3 regions of the Streptomyces platensis genome follow, and region 1 is predicted to be linked to each of the others. Evidence: riboswitches for the same ligand, from Rfam matches in the RefSeq annotation. Region 1 holds a riboswitch; each other region holds the start of a gene.
The links. A riboswitch is a leader RNA that binds a small molecule or an ion and turns the genes downstream of it on or off. The one in region 1 is predicted to bind cyclic di-AMP.
Positions count from the first base shown of each region.

Region 2: it holds a riboswitch for cyclic di-AMP, as region 1 does, so the genes downstream of both, CP981_RS35395 (C40 family peptidase) here and CP981_RS15795 (LysM peptidoglycan-binding domain-containing protein) in region 1, are expected to answer to the same signal.
Region 3: it holds a riboswitch for cyclic di-AMP, as region 1 does, so the genes downstream of both, CP981_RS23785 (C40 family peptidase) here and CP981_RS15795 (LysM peptidoglycan-binding domain-containing protein) in region 1, are expected to answer to the same signal.

Region 1 covers NZ_CP023691.1:3,623,218-3,626,480, forward strand. Annotated here, with positions in the region: gene eno (phosphopyruvate hydratase) at 1-433, opposite strand, end outside; gene CP981_RS15795 (LysM peptidoglycan-binding domain-containing protein) at 772-1,425, opposite strand; cyclic di-AMP (ydaO/yuaA leader) riboswitch at 1,433-1,602, opposite strand; gene CP981_RS15800 (LysM peptidoglycan-binding domain-containing protein) at 1,854-2,906, opposite strand; gene CP981_RS15805 (cytochrome P450 family protein) at 3,161-3,263, opposite strand, start outside.
Region 2 covers NZ_CP023691.1:8,007,910-8,011,172, forward strand. Annotated here, with positions in the region: gene CP981_RS35380 (LysR family transcriptional regulator) at 1-696, opposite strand, end outside; gene CP981_RS35385 (LysE family translocator) at 768-1,418, shown strand; gene CP981_RS35395 (C40 family peptidase) at 1,609-2,082, opposite strand; cyclic di-AMP (ydaO/yuaA leader) riboswitch at 2,087-2,272, opposite strand; gene CP981_RS35400 (hypothetical protein) at 2,562-2,870, opposite strand; gene CP981_RS35405 (ATP-dependent Clp protease proteolytic subunit) at 2,877-3,263, opposite strand, start outside.
Region 3 covers NZ_CP023691.1:5,357,206-5,360,468, reverse strand. Annotated here, with positions in the region: gene pcrA (DNA helicase PcrA) at 1-1,109, opposite strand, end outside; cyclic di-AMP (ydaO/yuaA leader) riboswitch at 1,400-1,584, shown strand; gene CP981_RS23785 (C40 family peptidase) at 1,592-2,740, shown strand; gene CP981_RS23780 (hypothetical protein) at 2,859-3,212, opposite strand.

The DNA.
Region 1 (3,263 bases):
GGACGGGCAGGACGTGCGCGTTCGGGCCGCCGAGGTAGCGGAACAGCGGGAGGTCGCTGGCCTCGGAGGCGGCGTGCGCGACGGCGAGGGAGACGCCGAGGATGGCGTTGGCGCCGAGCGAGCCCTTGTTGTCGGTGGCGTCCAGGTCGAACATCGCCTGGTCGATCAGCCGCTGCTCGGTCGCGTCGTAGCCGACGAGCTCCGGGCCGATCTGCTCGATGACGGCCAGGACGGCCTTCTCGACGCCCTTGCCGAGGTAGCGGTTCGGGTCGCCGTCGCGGAGCTCGATGGCCTCGAAGGCGCCGGTGGAGGCGCCGGACGGGACGGCGGCACGGCCGGTGCTGCCGTCGTCGAGGCCGACCTCGACCTCGACCGTGGGATTACCTCGCGAGTCGAGAATTTCGCGGGCTACGACGACGTCGATCGACGGCACGTTGTCTCCTTCGTGGGTGTCTGGCGTTCTGCGCATGAGCCTAACGGCCCCGGGCTCGTCCGCCTGCCCTTGGCCCGCTCCGTGGGACGGAACACCCCCGAAAACCTGCCCAAAGGCCCAGTACGCGGGACGTTTGGCACATTGTTCGCCGAACGGGAAAAGTCGCGGAACGGCGCCGGTCAGCGGCCTGCCGACGGCCGGGCGGGCCGGGTGCGGCCCGGAACATGAGAAGCCCCGCCACGGCGCGCTGGGGGGAAGGGCGCGCCGTGACGGGGCGGTCTCACGGAGGGAAAGGGGGCCCGCCGCTCGGGCCCTCAGGAGCCCCGGTGAGCTCCGGCTCAGACGTTGAGCTGCTGACCCGGGATGATCAGGTTCGGGTTGCCGCCGATGACCGACTTGTTGGCCTCGTAGACCGACTTCCAGTTGGTGCCGTGGGCCTTGGCGATCTTGGCGAGGGTGTCGCCCGCCTTGACGGTGTAGTTGCCGTGGCCGGTGGACTTGCGCTCGGCGGAGCGCGAGGCACGGTCCTGGGACGGGGCCTTCTTGACCTCCGGCTTGGCGGACTCCTGCTTCGGCGCGGACTTGGTCTGCGCGGAGGTGTCGACGTCGGGGGACGGACCGCCGGCGGTCAGGTTGCCCGCACCGGCGCAGGACCAGGCGCCCGGGCCCTGGATGGCGAGGAGCTTCTCGGCGGCGGAGATCTGCTGGGCCTTGCTGGCCAGGTCGGCGCGCGGCGCGTACTTGGTGCCACCGGCGGCGGCCCAGCTGGAGTTGGAGAACTGGAGGCCACCGTAGTAGCCGTTACCGGTGTTGATCGACCAGTTGCCGCCGGACTCGCACTGGGCGACCTTGTCCCAGGTGGCGACGGAGGCGGCGGAGGCGGAGGTGGCACCCATCATCGGGACGGCCACGGCGGCACCGGCGACACCGGCGAGGGTGGCGACGCGGACGGCCTTGGAGGGACGACGGTGCTTGCCCTTGAAGATCAGCATGGTTCGTTCGTTTCCTCACCGACGCCTACGAGGTGAGCTGTCGGGTTCGGGCTGATGAGTCGCCCGGCCGGGTACGCAAGCGCACCTGGCTTCACCCCAAGCCGGTTGACCCGTTTTCACGGGCGGGGCCGGCACTTACCTTGGGTCCCCCGCTCCTGCCTTCGGCGCTTGCGCGTCAAGTGCCTTCGACCACCGGCAGGATTCGGCGTGTGATCGAGGGGCTCGCTTTGGCGAGCGATCCTGACGTTAAGCAGTAATGCCCTTGGGGTTCAAACCCCACCATCTGAACCAAGTTGACCGTTTTTGATCACGGGTTGGTTACATATCCGCAGGTGAGGCCCGGTATGCCGGTGTTGCGCACACCGGACCCCACGAGAGTCAACGAGACCCTTGTCTCACTTTCCCAAAAGAGGGCGAAGGGTGCCGAACTACCCTGCGTTCCGCCCGAGATCGAGCTGCTGACCGGGCTGGATCAGGTCCGCGTCGGTGCCGATGACGCCCTCGTTGCGGTCGTAGAGCGCGGGCCATCCGCCGGGCAGCCGGTGGGCCGCGGCGATGGCTGACAGGCTGTCACCCGGGCGCACCGTGTAGTCGCCGCCGGCCGCCGGGCCCGTACGGTGCGCGTCATCGCCCCGCGAGGCGTGCCGGCCGCCGGACCTGCCGTCGTCACCCTTGGCGCCCCCGTCGCCCGCCTCGCCGCGGTGCTTGCCCTTGGCGGGCACCTCACGCGGCGTGCCGGTGCTGTCCGTGCGGCTGCCGTCCTCGGACGGGTCCGTGGAGGGGCTGCCGGACGCGTCGCCGTCGGACGGGGCATCGTCGGACGGGTCGGCGGACTGCGACGGGTCGTGATCGTCGTCCCGGTCGCCGGGCGTCGCCGGGTCGGACGGCTCCGGGCTCGTGGACGCGTCGCCGGGCTCACCGGAGTCCGAGGCGTCGGGCGACGGCGTCGCGTCGGACGGCTGCCCGCTCGGCTCGTCGTCCTTGCCGGCGGAGTCCCCGTGGTCGTGGGAACCGGAGGTGCCCCAGGGGTCGAGGGAACCCTGGGAGTCCGACGGGTCGGGCTCGGGGGTGCTGGTGCCGCCCGGGTCGACCTCCGGGGCCTTGCCGTCGCCGGTCAGCCCCGCGTTCACGGCACAGCTCGGCCAGGCGTCCGGCCCGCGGTCGTCGAGGATCGACTCGGCCACGGCGATCTGCTGGGAGCGACTGGCGTAGTCGGGGCGCGAGGCGTAGGCCGAGCCGCCGTAGTTGTCCCACATTTCCTGGGTCAGCTGGAGGCCGCCGTAGTAGCCGTTGCCCGAGGCGGCGCTCCACACGCCTGCGCTCTCGCACTGGGCGACCTTGTCCCAGGTCGCGGTGTCGGCGGCGTGTGCGCCGCTCGCCCCGAGGAGGGGGAGGGCGAAGCCGGCGCCGGTCACTCCCGCCGTGACAAAGATGGCCGGTGCCTGACGGGGGCGACGATGTCGGCCGTTCCCGGAACGCATGCGGATGCCTTTCGCGCGGCGGTTGAGTTGTCGACGAGCTCTTCGAGCTGCTCGACGAGGCTTCCGGCCGGCCGACGCACGCGAGCGGCACCGTTACAACGGTCCCCCACATCACCGCTTCGACCGATCGAGTGAAGCCTGTCGATCGTAGGGTCGAAAGGTAGCCGGGGTCACGGGTAGTCACAAGTCGGTGTAGCGGAGATCACGTAAAGGTCACGCAGTTGACTCTGCGTCACATATGGCCTTGTCGCTGGTCAGAGCCGATCCGGAGTGAACTCCACCGGAAGTGAACGCAGTCCGCGCATGATGAGTCCGCCGCGCCAGCGCAAATCATCCGGTTCCGCCGCAAGCCGGATG
Region 2 (3,263 bases), 4.4 Mb from region 1:
ATAGCTAGGCGACTCGCAGCGCACCGCCACACTCGCCCCGGCGGCCGCCAGCACCGCCTCCACGGCACGCCGGTTCGGGTTGGCCGGTGCCATGCTGACCAGCGGCTGACCGGCCAGCTCGGCGAGCGGCAGACGTCCGGCACCCGCCGACAGGGCATGGCCCGGCGCGGTGACCAGCACCAGTTCCTCGGTCAGCAGCGGTTCGAGCCGCACCCCCTCCGGCGGCGGCATCGCCTCGCCCGGCACATACTCGTGCGTCAGCGCCAGATCGACCTCGCCCAGCGCCACCGCTGCGGTGGCCTGCGGAGGTACGTACTCCGTGACGCTCAGCTCCACATCGGGGTGCGCGCGCCGGAACGCGTTGAGCGCGGGCGGCAGCAGATGCGTCCCGGCGGTCATGAACGTGCCGACCCGCAGTCGGCCGCCGGACAGCCCCGTCAGCCGGGACAGCTCGTGCCGCGCCTGCTCCAGCTCGTCGAGCACCCGCCGGGCCCGTACGAGCAGCAGCTCACCGGCCGCCGTCAGCCGCGCCCCGCGGTGGTGGCGCACCAGCAGCGCCGTCCCGGCCTCCCGCTCCAGCTTGGCGAGCTGCTGGGAGAGCGCGGGCGCGGTGTAGCCCAGCCGGTCGGCGGCTCTGCTGATCGAACCGGCCTCCGCCACCGCCACCAGAGCGGCCAGCCGCGTGGGGTCGTACATAAGAACCTCTTTAGGCCCCCCAAGAACATTGCCACTCCCCATTAAAGGCTCTGACCAGCGAAACTGCTCCCATGGACGGACAGCTGATGGCCTTCACCGGAGTCGCCGCGGGCATGGTCGCCATGCCGGGCGCGGACTTCGCGGTCGTGGTGCGCCACGCACTCGACTCGCGCCGGGCGGGGGTGGCGGCCGCCGTCGGAGTGGCGGGCGGGCTGCTGGTGCACACCGCACTGGCGGTCGCCGGGCTCGCGGCCGTGCTGGTGGCCGTGCCCGCGCTCTTCGGCGCCGTCCAACTCCTGGGCGGGGTCTATCTGTTGTACCTCGGCGTCGGTGCGCTGGCCGCTGCCGTCCGCCGCAGGGGGACGCCCGGCGATGCCGCGACCGCACCGGCCGACAGCCCGGCCGCCCGCCCGGCCACCGCGGGGCGAAGCCTGCGCCAGGGCTTCCTGACCAACGCCCTCAACCCCAAGGCCCCGGTCCTCTTCCTCAGTCTGCTGCCGCAGTTCGTCCCGGCCGGCGAGCCCGCGCTGCCGCGCACGCTGCTGCTCGCGACGATGGTCGTGGCCATGGCCCTGGTGTGGTTCCCCGCCGTCGCTCTGCTCGTCGACCGCCTGGGCAGCTGGCTGCGCCGCCCCCGGGTCACCCGCGCCCTGGAAGCCGTCACCGGAGCGCTGCTCACCACACTGGGCGGCATCCTGCTCGTCGAGGTCGTACTGGCCTGAAGGACGGGCACGGGCAGGCCGGCGCACCCCGGTGTCCCGCGGCGACGGCGGGGCAGCACCGTCACCGAGCCGTCCGCGGGCGGGAAGCTTCCGCGCGCCGCAGCCGTCAGCAGTGTGCTCAGTGGTGAGGTAACCCGGCCAAGTTGGCCAATCCCACTGGTAATTGATCACACGTGAGACGAAATGCCGGTCAGCCCACACGTCCATAGGACACCGCGCCACTCCAGATCCGTTCCAGCCGCACCACGCTCCCGGCCTTGGGCGCATGCCACATCCGGCCCCGGCCCGCGTAGATGCCGACGTGGTAAATGCCGCGTGCGGAACGGAAGAAGACCAGGTCACCGCGTCTGCGCACGGAGGCTGGGACATGCCGGGTGCGGACGTACTGTGCGGCGGCGGTACGGGGCAGCGCCCGCCCGGCGCGCTTGAACGAATACAGCGTCAGGCCCGAACAGTCGAAGCGGTACGGCCCTTGGGCGCCGTATTGGTAGGGCGCGCCGCTCTTGGAGGCCGCGATCCGCAGCGCGTAGGCGGACACCGTCGCGGCTTCGGCGTTCCCGGTCTCTCCTGGGGAGACGGTTGTCCCGCCCAGGGTGACCAGCGTCAGAGCGGTGACGGTGCCGGCGCGCGCCAGCAGATTCGGCGTATGCATGCGCACAGTCATGCGCAAACCCTTCGTCAGCCGCCTGCGAAGGAAGACCTGTCGGGTTCGGGCAGGCGAAGATGCCCGGCCGTGCGTACGGCTTCACCCCAAGGAGCCCTCGGCCATAAGGCCGGGACCCCGTCCTGCTCGGGTCCTCCGCTCCCGCCGATCCACAACGTCGACCGGACATCCGGTACGGCGGCGGGATTAGGCGCCCGTCCGGACCGCCCCGTCGCTGTGGCGGGGTCTTGCCGTCGAAGGGATCGTCACGCACCCGCCACCAGAATTCCGAGCTGAAAATGCCGTATGTGACATGCGTCACACTTCGCCTGAATGGTTACTTTTGTTCCCTCATGCGCTGAGGCGCGGAGCGTCGCAGCCCCTGGACCAGGGGCGAAACATCAAAGGTCCAAGGAATTGCCTCTCCCCGCGCAATTCGTCGCCTCCTCACATCGGGCCCGGACGCTACGCCGTATGCGCAGCTCCGTGTGCGTGTCGCGTCAACTCTCCGTGGCCGGCGGCATCGTCACGAGCCCGGCCCGGCGCTCGCCCTCCAGTACCCGGAGCGCCCGGGCCAGGGTCTCGCGGTGCAGCTCGCTCTCGCCCCGGTCGTGCATCAGTGTCAGCGCGTCGCGCAGTCCGGCGGCCTTGCCGACCAGTGCTTGGGCGGCCCGCAGTCCGGTGTAGGTGTCGCCGCCCCGGGCCGGGTTGATCCTGCCCAGCAGGTCGAGCACCTCCAGGTAGCGGTCGATCAGGTCGCCCTCGGCCCGTGTCAGGGCGGGCAGTGGCGGAAGTTCCGGCAGCAGCATCCGGGCTCACCGCTCGCCGAGTTGGGGGGCGGACTGCTTGCGCTGACGGGTGAGTGCGTCGATCAGGCCGTACTCCCGGGCGGCTTCGGCGTCGAAGATCTTGTCGCGCTCGATATCGGCGGCGATCCGCTCCCGGGGCTGTCCGGTGTGTTCGGCCAGCATCCGCTCCAGCATGTCGCGGGTGCGCAGCAACTCCTCGGCCTCGATCTGGAGATCGGTGGCCTGGCCCTGGACGGGCTCGTGGAGCGAGGGCTGGTGGATCAGGATCCGGGCGCCGGGCAGGGCCAGCCGCTTTCCGGGGGTGCCGGCGGCCAGCAGGACCGCGGCTGCGGAGGCGGCCTGCCCCAGACAGATGGTCTGCACATCGCACGACACGAAGCGCATCGTGTCGTA
Region 3 (3,263 bases), 1.7 Mb from region 1:
TTGGCGGCGGACAGGATCGTCTGCGACGAGCGGTAGTTCTGCTCCAGCAGGATCGTGGTCGCGTCCGGGTAGTCCTCCTCGAACTGGAGGATGTTGCGGATCGTGGCGCCGCGGAAGGCGTAGATCGACTGGTCGGCGTCACCGACGACGCACAGCTCGGCGGCGGTTTCGGCGGGGCCGACCAGTTCGCGTACGAGGGTGTACTGAGCGTGGTTGGTGTCCTGGTACTCGTCGACGAGGACATGGCGGAAGCGGCGGCGGTAGTGCTCGGCGACATCCGGGAAGGCCTGGAGCAGATTGACCGTCGTCATGATGATGTCGTCGAAGTCCAGGGCGTTGGCCTCGCGCAGCCGTGCCTGGTACATCGCATACGCCTCGGCCAGCGTCTTCTCAAAACCTCCCCCAGACTCCGTCTGGGAGGTGCCCCCAGCCGCCGTCCCGGCGAAGGTCTCCTCGTCGATGAGCTCGTTCTTGAGGTTGGAGATCTTCGCGCTGAAGGACTTGGGCGGGTAGCGCTTGGGGTCCAGATCCAGATCGCGGCAGACCAAGGCCATCAGGCGCTTGGAATCGGCGGCGTCGTAGATCGAGAAGGACGAGGTGAAGCCCAGCTTCTTGGACTCGCGGCGCAGGATGCGGACGCAGGCGCTGTGGAAGGTGGAGACCCACATGGCGTTCGCGCGCGGGCCGACCAGCTCCTCGACGCGCTCCTTCATCTCACCGGCGGCCTTGTTGGTGAACGTGATCGCGAGGATCTGGCCGGGGTGGACATGGCGCTCCGCGAGCAGATGCGCGATGCGGTGGGTCAGCACCCGGGTCTTGCCGGAGCCGGCGCCGGCGACGATCAGCAGCGGGCCGCCGGTGTGCACCACGGCGGCCTTCTGCTCGTCGTTGAGCCCCTCCAGCAGCGCCGCCGGGTCGATGGCGGGGCGGGCGGCGCCATCGCGGTAATACGGCTCCCTGGGCGCGGGCGCGTCGAACCTCCCGCCGAAGAGGTCGGCGGGGATCTCCTCCGGGGCCGGGCCGTGCTCGTCCTCGGGGGGCGGGGGGTGCTCCTCCTCGCCCTTGTGGCCGAGGTCCGCCAGGAAGCTGTCGTCAAAGAGGCTGCTCATCGCCCACCGAGTCTAGGCCGCCGCACTGACAGTCCGCCGCGGAGTGGCGGATTGCGGGCCACCTCCGGGCGGTCCCCGGCGCAGCGCCAGGTCAGGAGGCCGGCGGCCGGGCGCCGGCCGGGCGGCGCTTCGTCTACCCGAATCCGACATCTGCCACAACAACCCCCGCATCGCGTTCAGGTCACGAAAAGGTTTCGGGCATATCGAACATCAGCCTTCACAGGAGCCACACGAGTTGGCTAACGTCCTCGCTCAGGCAGCCCGCCTCCCCGCGAACGACAGGTTCGCACGGGCCGCCGACGCCGAGTCCGGCCCTGCCCTCAGGCACCCGGAGCCGGGGACCCACCAGCACCACCGGGGTGAATCGATCCGTACGGCCGTCGCCAGTGGACGTCCGGACCGTAGGGCAAGCCTTCCGTCAGCGACACCGCCCGAACCCGACAGCTAACCCGGTAGGCGGTCCACGGAAGGAGTTGCCGGTCTTGGCGTCGCATCGCAAGCCGCGCACCAGCGTTCTCGCCTCACCCACAGGCCGCCGTACGGCGGCCGGGCTCACCACCGCCGCCCTCGCCTCGGTCACCCTGCTCTCGCAGTCCGCCGACGCGGCCCCCAGGGCACCCAAGCCCACCGTCGAAGAGGTCAAGCAGAAGGTCGACGACCTCTACCACCAGGCCGAGGTGGCCACCCAGAAATACAACGCCGCCAAGGAGCGCGCCGACGGACAGCGCCACACCGTGGACAGCCTGCTCGACGCCTCCGCCAAGCGCGCCGAGAAGATGAACGAGTCCCGGCGTCTGTTGGGCACCTTCGCCTCGGCGCAGTACCGGACCGGCGGCATGAACCCGACGGCGCAGCTGATGCTCGCCAAGGACCCGCAGCAGTTCGTCGACCGCAACCACCTCATGGAGCGGCTGACCGGCCGGCAGAAGCAGGCCGTCACCGACTACCAGGAGCAGCAGGCGGCGGCCACCAAGCAGCGCGCCGAGGCGACCCGCAGCCTGGAGCGGTTGCAGGCGTCGCAGGCCTCCCTCAAGGAGTCCAAGCGCTCAGTCCAGGACAAGCTGGCCGAGGCCCGGCAGCTGCTCTCCCGGCTGACCGCCCAGGAGAAGGCGCGGCTCGCGGAGCTGGAACGCCAGAAGGAGGCGGCGGCCAAGCGCCGGGCCGCGGAGGAGGCGCGCAAGCAGCAGGAGCGGGAGCGCCAGCGGCAGCAGGACGGCGGCGGCTCGACCGGAGGCTCCACCGGTGGCGGGTCCACGGGCGGCTCCACGGGCGACTCAGCCACCAGCAAGGGCGCCAAGGCGCTCGCCTTCGCCCGCGCCCAGATCGGCAAGCCGTACGTCTGGGGCGCGACCGGACCCACTTCCTACGACTGCTCGGGGCTGACCCAGGCGGCGTGGAAGGCGGCGGGTGTCGATCTGCCGCGGACGACCTGGGACCAGGTCAAGGTGGGCCAGCGGGTGGCCACCAAGGATCTTCAGCCCGGCGACCTGGTCTTCTTCTATGACGACATCAGCCACGTCGGCATGTACCTGGGCGACGGGAAGATGGTCCACGCTCCGAAGCCGGGCGCCAGCGTCCGGGAGGAGTCGATCTACTACATGCCGATATACGGGAGCGTCCGCCCGGGCTGACCCTGGCCCGCTCCCCCACCAGACCACCCCCCACGGTCACCCCCCACACGCCACCGCGCGGCCCTCGCTTCCGTATCCGGAGGCGAGGACCGCGCGGTGTGCCGTAGTGGGGCGCTCGTCAGGTCCAGAGCACCGCGATGAAGATGTTGGCCACGGTCAGGCCGCCGACCGCGCCGAAGAGCGGCTTGTCGACCGTCTCGTCGTCCCGCTTGACGTAGACCAGCGCCAGGATCACCACCAGGACGGCCATCTTGATGCCGAGCTTGATGTTGTTGAGCGGGTGGTCCTGGGCCTGGTTGAGGCCGACCAGCACGATGCCGGTGACCAGCATCGTCAGTGCGCCGTGCAGCATGGCCGGCACGAAGCGGGCGGTGCCCGCGCTCATCGCCTTCATCTGGGTCAGAAAGCCGCCCAGCAGGGAGGCGATGCCGATGATGTGCAGGCCGACGAAGATATTGGTTACTACGTCCATAGTGCTGGATCGTAGCCGCCGTATAGCACGGCCCTTCGGGCAGGGCGCCCA